DNA from 2 places in the Rhizobium sp. 10N427 genome. Region 2 is predicted to be linked to the other one. Evidence: riboswitches for the same ligand, from Rfam matches in the RefSeq annotation. Region 2 holds a riboswitch; the other holds the start of a gene.
The links. A riboswitch is a leader RNA that binds a small molecule or an ion and turns the genes downstream of it on or off. The one in region 2 is predicted to bind thiamine pyrophosphate.
Positions count from the first base shown of each region.

Region 1: linked by a shared signal. The riboswitch ahead of thiM (hydroxyethylthiazole kinase) and the one ahead of thiB (thiamine ABC transporter substrate binding subunit) in region 2 are both predicted to bind thiamine pyrophosphate.

Region 1 covers NZ_JBFTID010000001.1:147,024-151,831, reverse strand. The annotation lists gene AC1DIJ_RS00590 (carbohydrate ABC transporter permease) at 1-133, shown strand, start outside; gene AC1DIJ_RS00585 (YdeI/OmpD-associated family protein) at 200-808, shown strand; gene thiD (bifunctional hydroxymethylpyrimidine kinase/phosphomethylpyrimidine kinase) at 840-1,652, opposite strand; gene thiE (thiamine phosphate synthase) at 1,649-2,284, opposite strand; gene thiM (hydroxyethylthiazole kinase) at 2,281-3,084, opposite strand; TPP riboswitch at 3,138-3,234, opposite strand; gene AC1DIJ_RS00565 (sn-glycerol-3-phosphate ABC transporter ATP-binding protein UgpC) at 3,276-4,337, opposite strand; gene AC1DIJ_RS00560 (sugar phosphate isomerase/epimerase family protein) at 4,360-4,808, opposite strand, start outside.
Region 2 covers NZ_JBFTID010000003.1:197,759-202,566, reverse strand. The annotation lists gene AC1DIJ_RS08425 (MarR family winged helix-turn-helix transcriptional regulator) at 1-414, opposite strand, end outside; gene AC1DIJ_RS08420 (MDR family MFS transporter) at 530-2,065, shown strand; TPP riboswitch at 2,120-2,234, shown strand; gene thiB (thiamine ABC transporter substrate binding subunit) at 2,283-3,305, shown strand; gene thiP (thiamine/thiamine pyrophosphate ABC transporter permease ThiP) at 3,305-4,808, shown strand, end outside.

The sequences.
Region 1 (4,808 bases), on a different contig from region 2:
CGGCGAATTCGGCACCGAATGGCAGCTGGTGCTGGCCTTCATCACGTTGACGATCATGCCGACCATCATCGTCTTCTTCCTTGCCCAGAAACACATCATTGCCGGTCTGACGGCCGGAGCGGTCAAGTCCTGAGCGAGTTGAAGTTTGCGCCGTGGCCGCTACCATGGCCGGGCGCAGGCTTCACGGGGGATAAAGCGAATGGCTCCGATCGTCGTCGATCCGGACAAGGTGCATGAATTCAGCAATGCCGGGGAATTCTACGACTGGCTTTCGAAGTATCACGATAAAGAAAACGAGGTCTGGATCCGCATCTTCAAGGTGGCCTCGGGCCTGCCATCGATCACGCCCGTCGAGGCGATCGATGCCGTGCTCTGCTGGGGCTGGATCGATGCGGTGCGCAAGAGCCTCGATGAGAAGAGCTATTTGCAGCGCTACACCCGGCGCACGAAGAACGGAACATGGAGCCAGATCAACGTCGACAATGTCGCACGACTGATCAGTGAAGGCCGGATGACCGGTCACGGTCTGCGCGAGGTCGAGGCCGCCAAGGCCGACGGCCGCTGGGACCGTGCCTATGGCAGCGGCAAGAACATGAAGATCCCCGACGATCTGCAGGCGGCGATCGATGCCGAGCCGGAGGCGAGGGACATGCTGGCAAAGCTCAGCGAGCAGAACCGTTTCGCGCTGGCATTCCGCATGCACAAGATCAAGACCGAAGCCGGCCGGAGGCGGAATATCGAGAGCTTCGTCGCCATGCTCAAAAAGGGCGAGACGATCTATCCGCAGGGAAAAAAGCAGAAGGGTTGAGACCGGCGGCTTTTTCGCCGGTCCCGGTGTCTCACAGGTCCGGCTCGTTCCACAAGGCGTGAAAGTGATGGACGGGGCCGTGACCTGAGCCGACGCCGAGTTGACCTGCCGCCGCCACCGCATCGGCGAGGTATCGCTTGGCGATGGCAACGGCGGCTTCCGGCGATTTGCCCTTGGCGAGCTCTGCGGCAAGAGCGCTGGAAAGAGTGCATCCGGTACCATGGGTGTTCTTCGTCGGAACCCGCGGTGCCTCGAACCAGGTGATGTGATCGGCGCTCGCCAGCACATCGGGACTGTCGTTGCCGCCGAGATGGCCGCCCTTGAGGAGAACCATTCCAGGGCCGAGCGTCAGCAGCTTGCGCGCCTGATCCTGCATCTGCTCGCGGCTTTCGGCATGGCCTTCACCGAGCAGCGCTGCCGCCTCCGGCAAGTTCGGGGTCAGCATCGTTGCGAGCGGCAGGAGACGCGTGGTTAGCGCGCCGATCGCAGCAATGTCGAGGAGGGTGGCGCCGCCCTTGGCGATCATGACGGGATCGAGCACGATGGGAATACCGCGATGCGGCTGCAGGGCATCGGCGACCGCCTCGGCAATCGCGGCATTGGCGATCATGCCGATCTTGACGGCATCGACGCGCACATCGGCGAAAACCATGCGGATTTGCTCAGCGACAAACGCCGGAGAGACCGTCTGCACGGCAGAAACGCCCGTCGTGTTCTGTGCGGTCAGCGCCGTCAGCACGGCCATGCCATAGGTGCCACGCGCCGAGAAAGCCTTGAGATCGGTCTGGATGCCGGCGCCGCCCGAGGGGTCGGACCCGGCAATCGAGAGGACGTTACGGATCATGAGCGTGCCTTTCTGATGCTGGCTGCGATGGCTGCGGTCGCCGCCTGCGGATCGGGCTGGCCGCAGATCGCCGAGACGACCGCAAGGCCCTCGGCGCCGGTGGCAAGCACCGGGCCGACATGCTCGGCCTTCAGCCCGCCGATCGCTACGGAGCGAACCGGGCAGGCACGAACGAGATCGGCCAGACCTGTCAGGCCGATCGGTTGCTTATGGTCAGGCTTCGTCGCGGTGGCAAAGACCGGGCCGATTCCGGCATAATCGACGATGGCGGGATCCACCGCGGCGGCAAGCGCCGCCGTCTCGACCGACAGGCCGAGGATCATGTCCGGCCCGATCTTCCGGCGAGCTTCAATCGCGCCGAGATCATCTTGGCCGATATGCAATCCGTCGGCACCGAGCGCGATCGCCGCCTCGACATCGTCGTTGACGATGAGCAGCGCGTTGCTGCCCGTGAGCACATGCTGCAAAGCCCGGCCGGTTTCGATCATTTGCCGGGTGTCCGCCGTCTTGTCGCGCAGTTGCACGATGGTCGCCCCGCCGGCAACGGCGGCACGCGCGGTTTCGACAAGCCCGTATCCGGCACAGAGATGCGGATCGAGGACGAGATAGAGGGAAAGATCGAAGGTCTTCACGCCGGGCTGATCCTTGCCGCCTGGTCGAGGCCCGGACCGTCGAGTGCCGCGAGCGCATCAAGGAAACGCCAGGAGAAGGAGCCGGGGCCTTTCGCTTCCAGCGCTGCCTGTTCGCCGGCGACGGCAAACATTGCCAGCGCTGCGACTGTCGCATCGAAAGTCTCCTCGGGCGCAATCGCGGCAAAGGCGCCGGTCAGGCAGGTCAGCGAGCAGCCGAGCGCGGTGATCTGCGGCATGAGGGCCGAGCCGCCGGCGATCCTGACAGCACGCGCGCCATCGGTGACGAAATCGATCGGACCGGTGACCGCAACGGCAGCACCATACTGGGCGGCAATGCTGCGGGCGGCACCTTCCGCCTGCTCGACGGGATCGCGGCTGTCGACGCCCTGGCCGCGGCTTTCGCTGCCGGCAAGCGCGATGATCTCGGAAGCATTACCGCGGATGATTGCCGGATTGAGATCGAGCAGCGCCGCAACGCTCTCCCGGCGGTAGCCCGTCGCGTAATGGGCGACCGGATCCAGCACCCAGGGCTTGCCGTTGCGGGCAGCGGCCTTCGCCGCCTGTTTCATGCCGCTCACCCAGGCGGGCGACAGCGTGCCGATATTGATCGTCAATGCCCCGGATATCGCCGCGAATTCACCGGCTTCCTCTTCGGCATGCACCATGGCGGGCGAGGCGCCCGCGGCCAACACGACATTGGCGGCGATGTTCATCGCGACATAGTTGGTGATGCAGTGAACGAGCGGCGGCGCGGCGCGCAGCGCGGTCAGCAATTGTCCGGGTGATCTCGAAGTCGTCATCTTGCGTCCCTTGTGGGGCGGGGCAAGACGCCGGAGGCCGGACGAACGAAAGCGAAGGGCCTCGAGCGACTCCCTCCGCCAGCATTATCTGGTTCAGGTTCAAAGGGTACTTCTCAGCCCGCCTTCCGGCGAACGCCCCTGTCTCTCAACGCCTTCGTCATCGCAAATTATCGGCGGCTTGTCACGCCCTATCAGTTCAGCCGGGCCTCGCCGCTGACGATACGCTGCTCGCCTTCATCGAAGAGATGAACGGCATCATGAATGGGCGCAACCTTCAGGACATCGCCGGGCGCTGCTCTGATCCGCTCGCGGAAGACGCAGCTGATGGTCTGCGTACCGAGTCTGGCGATGACGAGGGTTTCCGATCCCGTCGGCTCAACGACGACAGTGGTGATCTCGATGCCACCGGGGTCGAGCCGGAGATGTTCGGGGCGGATGCCGTAGGTTACGGCATCGCCCGGACGGCGGTCGCTTGGGAGGATGATGCCGTCTTCGGTGCGGAAACCCACATCCGTCATGCTGCCCTTGATGAAGTTCATGGCGGGCGAGCCGATGAAGCCCGCGACGAACAGGTTGTTGGGCCGGTCGTAGAGATCGAGCGGAGAACCGGACTGCTCGATGCGGCCGTCCTTCATGACGACGATCTTGTCGGCCATGGTCATGGCCTCGATCTGGTCGTGGGTGACGTAGATCGTCGTCGTCTGCAGCCGCTGGTGCAGTTCCTTGATCTCCGAGCGCATCTGGACGCGCAGCTTGGCATCGAGATTGGAGAGCGGTTCGTCGAAGAGGAAGACGGCCGGGTCGCGCACGATTGCCCGGCCCATGGCAACACGCTGGCGCTGGCCGCCGGAGAGCTGTTTCGGATAGCGTTCGAGCAGGCTTTCGAGGCCGAGAATCTTGGCGGCATTGCCGACGCGCTTGTCTATCTCCTCTCGCGGCATACGCTTCAGCCGCAGCGAGAAGCCCATGTTCTTGGCAACCGTCATATGCGGATAGAGCGCATAGTTCTGGAACACCATGGCGATGTCCCGGTCCTTCGGTGCCAGCTCGTTGACGATGTGCTTGCCGATCTGGATCTCACCGCGGGTAATGCCCTCGAGGCCGGCGATCATCCTGAGCAGCGTCGATTTTCCGCAGCCGGACGGTCCGACGAGAACCACGAACTCGCCGTCGCGGATATCGACCGATACGCCCTTGATGGCCTTGAACGCGCCATAGTCCTTGCGGGCATTATTCACGGAAACATGAGCCATTGTCGTCCTCCCCAGGCCGCGATCAGAGCGTGTTCAAGGTGTTTCTGAGAAAGCCGAGGCCGACGCGCTCGCCCTCCTTGCGGGCCTCCAGGTCCTTGCCCGGCCAGCCGTAGGCGGCATCCTCATGCTCGATCGAGATCGTGCCGTCGAAACCGTAGCTCACGGCCTGGCGCAGGAATTTCGTCCAGTCAAGAAGGCCGAGGCCGGGCAGCTTGTATTGCCACCAGCCCTTGCCGTGATAGCCGACGGCCTGCTGTACGGCGGGATCGATCGCGGTGTCCTTGGCATGGAGGATGGCAATGCGGTCCTTGACGTCCTCGAGCGCCTTATAGGGATCGACGCCGATGCGCAGGAAGTGCGAGGGGTCGAATTCCAGCCCGAAGCGGCGGTCTGGAATGCGCTTGAACAGCTCGTCGTAGCCCCTCGGCGTCGTGCCGACGAAATTGTCCTTCGGCCCTGGCCAGTTTTCGA
Region 2 (4,808 bases):
TTCGGTGATCAACGACAGCTTCTGCGCCCGGATTTCCGACAGCAACCGCTGGCCGATCGGTGTCATCACCACGACGATGCGCCGCGCATCGGCCTGCGATGCTTCACGGCGAAGAATGTTACGGCTGACCATGTCGGCGACCACGCGGCTGGCGCGAGACGGATCGATCCGCAGCATTTCTGCAATCATCCCGACCGTCACTTCATCGGCCGGCTGCGCACGGCGCACGGCGTCAAGAACATCGAGGTGCGAGAGTTCGAGATCCGGCGCCACGCTCTGGATTGCCAGACGCCCGATCAGCCGGCGCCCGGTCATCAGCTTCATGCGTGTCATGCTCTGGCCGATGCTGGAAACGCTTTCGTTCTCCAGTGACAGCGGATCAAGCTCGTGAATGCGGGCGGGTTTCTCGTTCATGCGCCGAGCATAACAGAAGGCTTGCGCGAAGGAAATATGCCTGCGTCATTCTGGTGTCATTGACATTTATATGCTTTTGTCACATAAATTGGCGATCAAGATTGGAACTGTCTTCATGGATATGCAGCTTGCCTCCCAGCCGCTCGTGACGGATCCCCGCCGCAGGCTTATTCTCTTCCTGTTTCTGATGACCGCGATGTTCATGGCAACGCTGGACAATCAGATCGTCTCGACGGCGCTGCCGACCATCGTCGGCGAATTCGGCCACCTCGAACGCTTCGGCTGGATCGGCTCCGCCTATCTGCTGTCGCTGAGCGCCGTCATGCCCGTCTATGGCAAGCTCGGTGACCTCTTCGGCCGCAAATACGTGATGATGACCGCAATCGCGATCTTCACCGTCGGCTCCGCCGTTTGTGGTCTCGCCGTCTCGATGAACACGCTGATCGCCGCCCGCGTGCTCCAGGGCCTGGGCGGCGGCGGCATCATGGTATCGATCTTCGCCGTCAATGCCGATCTCTTCGAGCCGCGCGAACGAGCCCGCTACCAGAGCTATTCCAGCCTGGTGCTGATGGCCTCGAGCGCCATCGGCCCCGTTCTCGGCGGCATGATGAGCGATCTCTTCGGCTGGCGCTCGATCTTCYTCGTCAACGTCCCGATCGGTTTCCTTGTCTTGATCGGCCTCGCGCTGATGCTACCCTACCGCAAACCGCACCGCCGTCCGAAGATCGACTATGCCGGCGCCCTTCTGCTGGCGATGACGACGACGAGCATCGTGCTGATGGCCGATGGCAGCGAACTGTTCGGCTCGATCCTGGCGCCGCAGAGCCTGGGGATCATCGGTATCGGCGCGCTTTGCGCCATCGCCTGGGTCTTCGTCGAGCGCCGCGCCGCCGAACCGATCGTGCCGCTGTCGCTGTTCCGCAACCCGACCTTCCCGCTTTTCCTGATCATGTCGATTACCGGCGGTGGCATCGCTATCGGCATGGCCAATTACTTCGCGCTGTTCCTGCAGACGACCACGGGCCTGTCGCCCTCGCATGCCGGCCTGCTCTTCGTCATGTTGACCGGCGGCCTCGTCTGCGGCTCGCTCTTTGCCGGGCGCATGATCTCGCGCACCGGACGCTACAAGCCCTTCGCCATCGCCAGCCTCTCCTGCAGCGCTGTGGCCTTTGCACTCCTGACGCAGGTCCATGCCGGTACGCCGCTGCCGATTATAGGCTTGCTGATGATGCTGCACGGCATCGGCATCGGTCTGTCGCAGCAGGTGCCTGTGATCGGCGTCCAGAACGCCGCTCCGGCGCGTGACGTCGGCGCCGCCACCGGCTCCGTCACGTTGTCACGCATGGGTGGCGCATCGATCGCCATCTCGATTTATGGCGCCATCATCGGCTCGCAGCTTGCAAAAGTCGGCGTCTCCATTCCGGGCGTTGCCGATATCGAGCAGCTGACGCCAAAGATGATGGCAGCCCTCCCGGAAGCCAGCCGCCAGGCTGTCGCCGATGCCTATGCCAGCGCCTTCACGCCGCTATTCATGACCTCCTGCGCCTTTGCTTTGATTGGATTGATTGCAGCGCTTTCGCTGAAACCGGTCCAGTTGCCGCGCCACGGCGAGACCAAGAACGCGGCCGCGGCGGCCGAAGCCGCCGAGTAAAAGCAAGGGCGCGCTGCGCCCTTGTCATAAAGCCTTCATCGCTATACATCTGCCAACGCTCTAACGGGGTGCCCTGTATCCGCAAGGATATCTGGCTGAGAGGCTTTCAAGCCAACCCGCGGAACCTGATCCGGCTAACACCGGCGGAGGGATTAGACGCGTGACACCAGGCACCGCCCTTTTCCCCATGACACAACTTTTTAGGAGGAGGCGCGCCATGCCCGGCCGCAAACCATTGATCGCATCATTCGCCACGGCTTTCCTTGCCGCAACCGTCACTCTGTCGCAGGCGCAGGCCGCGGACAAGACGCTGACGGTCTACACCTACGAGAGCTTCACCTCGGAATGGGGCCCCGGCCCCAAGGTCAAGGAAGCCTTCGAGAAGACCTGCGCCTGCACGGTCAATTTCGTCAGCGTCGCCGATGGCGTGGCGCTTCTCTCCCGCCTCAAGCTCGAAGGCGCCTCGACCAAGGCCGACGTCGTGCTCGGCATCGATACCAACCTGATCACCGAAGCCAAGGATACCGGCCTGTTCGACGTAAGCGGCGTCGATACCAGCGCTCTCAAGGTGCCCGGCGACTTCAAGGACGATGTCTTCGTTCCCTATGACTACGGCCACTTCGCCATCATCTACGACACGCAGACCATCAAGAACCCGCCGAAAAGCATGCAGGAACTGGTCGATGGCGACCCATCGCAAAAGATCGTCATCGAGGATCCGCGCACCTCGACGCCCGGCCTTGGCCTGCTGCTCTGGGTGAAGTCCGTCTATGGCGACAAGGCGCCCGAAGCATGGACGAAGCTCAAGAGCCGCATCCTGACGGTGACGCCCGGCTGGTCTGAAGCCTATGGCCTGTTCACCAAGGGCGAGGCGCCGATGGTACTGTCCTACACGACCTCACCAGCCTATCACATGGTCGCCGAGAATACCGATCGCTATCAGGCCGCCGCTTTCTCCGAAGGTCACTATATCCAGATCGAGGTCGCCGGCCTGCTTAAGAACGCTCCTGACAAGGATCTTGCTCGTGACTTCCTGAAATTCATGGTCACACCGGGTTTCCAGGACACGATCCCGACCAACAACTGGATGATGCCTGTTGCGGCCACCTCCACGCCGCTGCCGGATGCCTTCGGCAAGCTGGTCAATCCGTCCAAGACCTTCCTGATGAGCCCGGATGAAGTCGCCAAAAAACGCAAGGCGTGGATCGACGAGTGGCTGGCAGCCATGAGCATGAACTGATGCTGCAGACGGCGGCGGAGCGGCGAAATGCGCTGGTGGGAGGGGCAATCGGCATCGCCGCCATCCTGCTTTTCATCGGCATCGCCGCCATCTCGCTTGCTGCCTCCGGCGGCAGCAATGCGTTCGCCGGCATCATCTCGGATTCCTACATTCTCCGCGTCCTTCGCTTCACGCTGCTGCAAGCCGTCCTTTCGACCTTGCTCTCCGTTATCCTGGCTCTGCCCGTCGCGCGGGCACTTGCCCGGCAACCTAACTTTCCTGGCCGTATTTGGATCATCCGGTTGATGGCCGTGCCGATGGGACTGCCCGTTCTGATCGGCGCGCTTGGGTTGATCGGCATTTGGGGACGGCAGGGCGTGCTCAATACCGCATTGCTCAAGCTCGGCCTGTCCGAACCCGTCACCATCTACGGACTGACCGGCATCTTGCTCGCCCACGTCTTCTTCAATCTGCCTTTGGCATGCCGACTGATGCTCGCCGGTCTGGAGAGACTGCCCTCCGAATACTGGCTGATGGCAAGCAATCTCGACATGCGCCCGCGCGCCGTTTTCCGCTTCATCGAATGGCCGGCGATCCGCGGCCTGATCCCCGGCATTTCTGGGCTGATCTTCATGCTCTGCGCCACCAGTTTCACGCTGGTACTGACGCTTGGCGGCGGACCAGCGGCAACGACGATCGAGGTGGCGATCTACCAGTCGCTGCGTTTCGATTTCGACCCGGGCCGAGCGGTAGCTCTGTCCTTGCTGCAGATTGCCCTGACCGGCCTCATCCTCGGCGCCATGTCGTTTCTCCCCGCCAGCCGTGATGAAGGGCTGACCGCCGGACGCCACTCCATGCGTTTCGATGGCAGAATGCCAATGGCAAAACTGTCAGATGGCCTGCTCCTCGCTCTCGCCACGGCTTTTCTAATCTCGCCATTGCTCTCCGTGTTGGTAGCCGGCCTGAGAGCCGACCTCCCGAAGCTGGTCGGCGAGCCGGTCTTCTGGCAGGCCGCAGCGATGAGCTGCGGCATATCCCTTTCCGCCGCCACATTGGCCCTTGTCGTGTCAGCAGCCCTGATCCGCGCCCGCCAGACCATCAGCGCAGACAAGCGCTCCAAGCGCGGCAGCCGCGCCCTCTACGCCGCGATAGGCGGAGCCTCGTCAATGGTGCTGCTGGCGCCTCCCGTAGTTCTTGCGACCGGCTGGTTCATGGCGCTCAGGCCATTCGGCGACGCCTCTGTTTTTGCGCCTGTCCTTGTGGTCCTGATCAATATGCTGATGGCCCTGCCCTTCGTCATGCGCGTGCTCGAACCGGCTTATCTCGTCCATCAGCGGCGCACCGCGCGCCTATCGGCAAGCCTCGGCATAACCGGCCAGGCGCGGCTGCGGCTCATCGACTGGCCGGGGCTGCGCAAGCCGTTGCTGACCGCCCTGTCTTTCGCCATGGCGCTGTCGCTCGGCGATCTCGGCGCTGTCGCCATGTTCGGATCCGATAGCTTTGTCACGCTTCCATGGCTGGTCT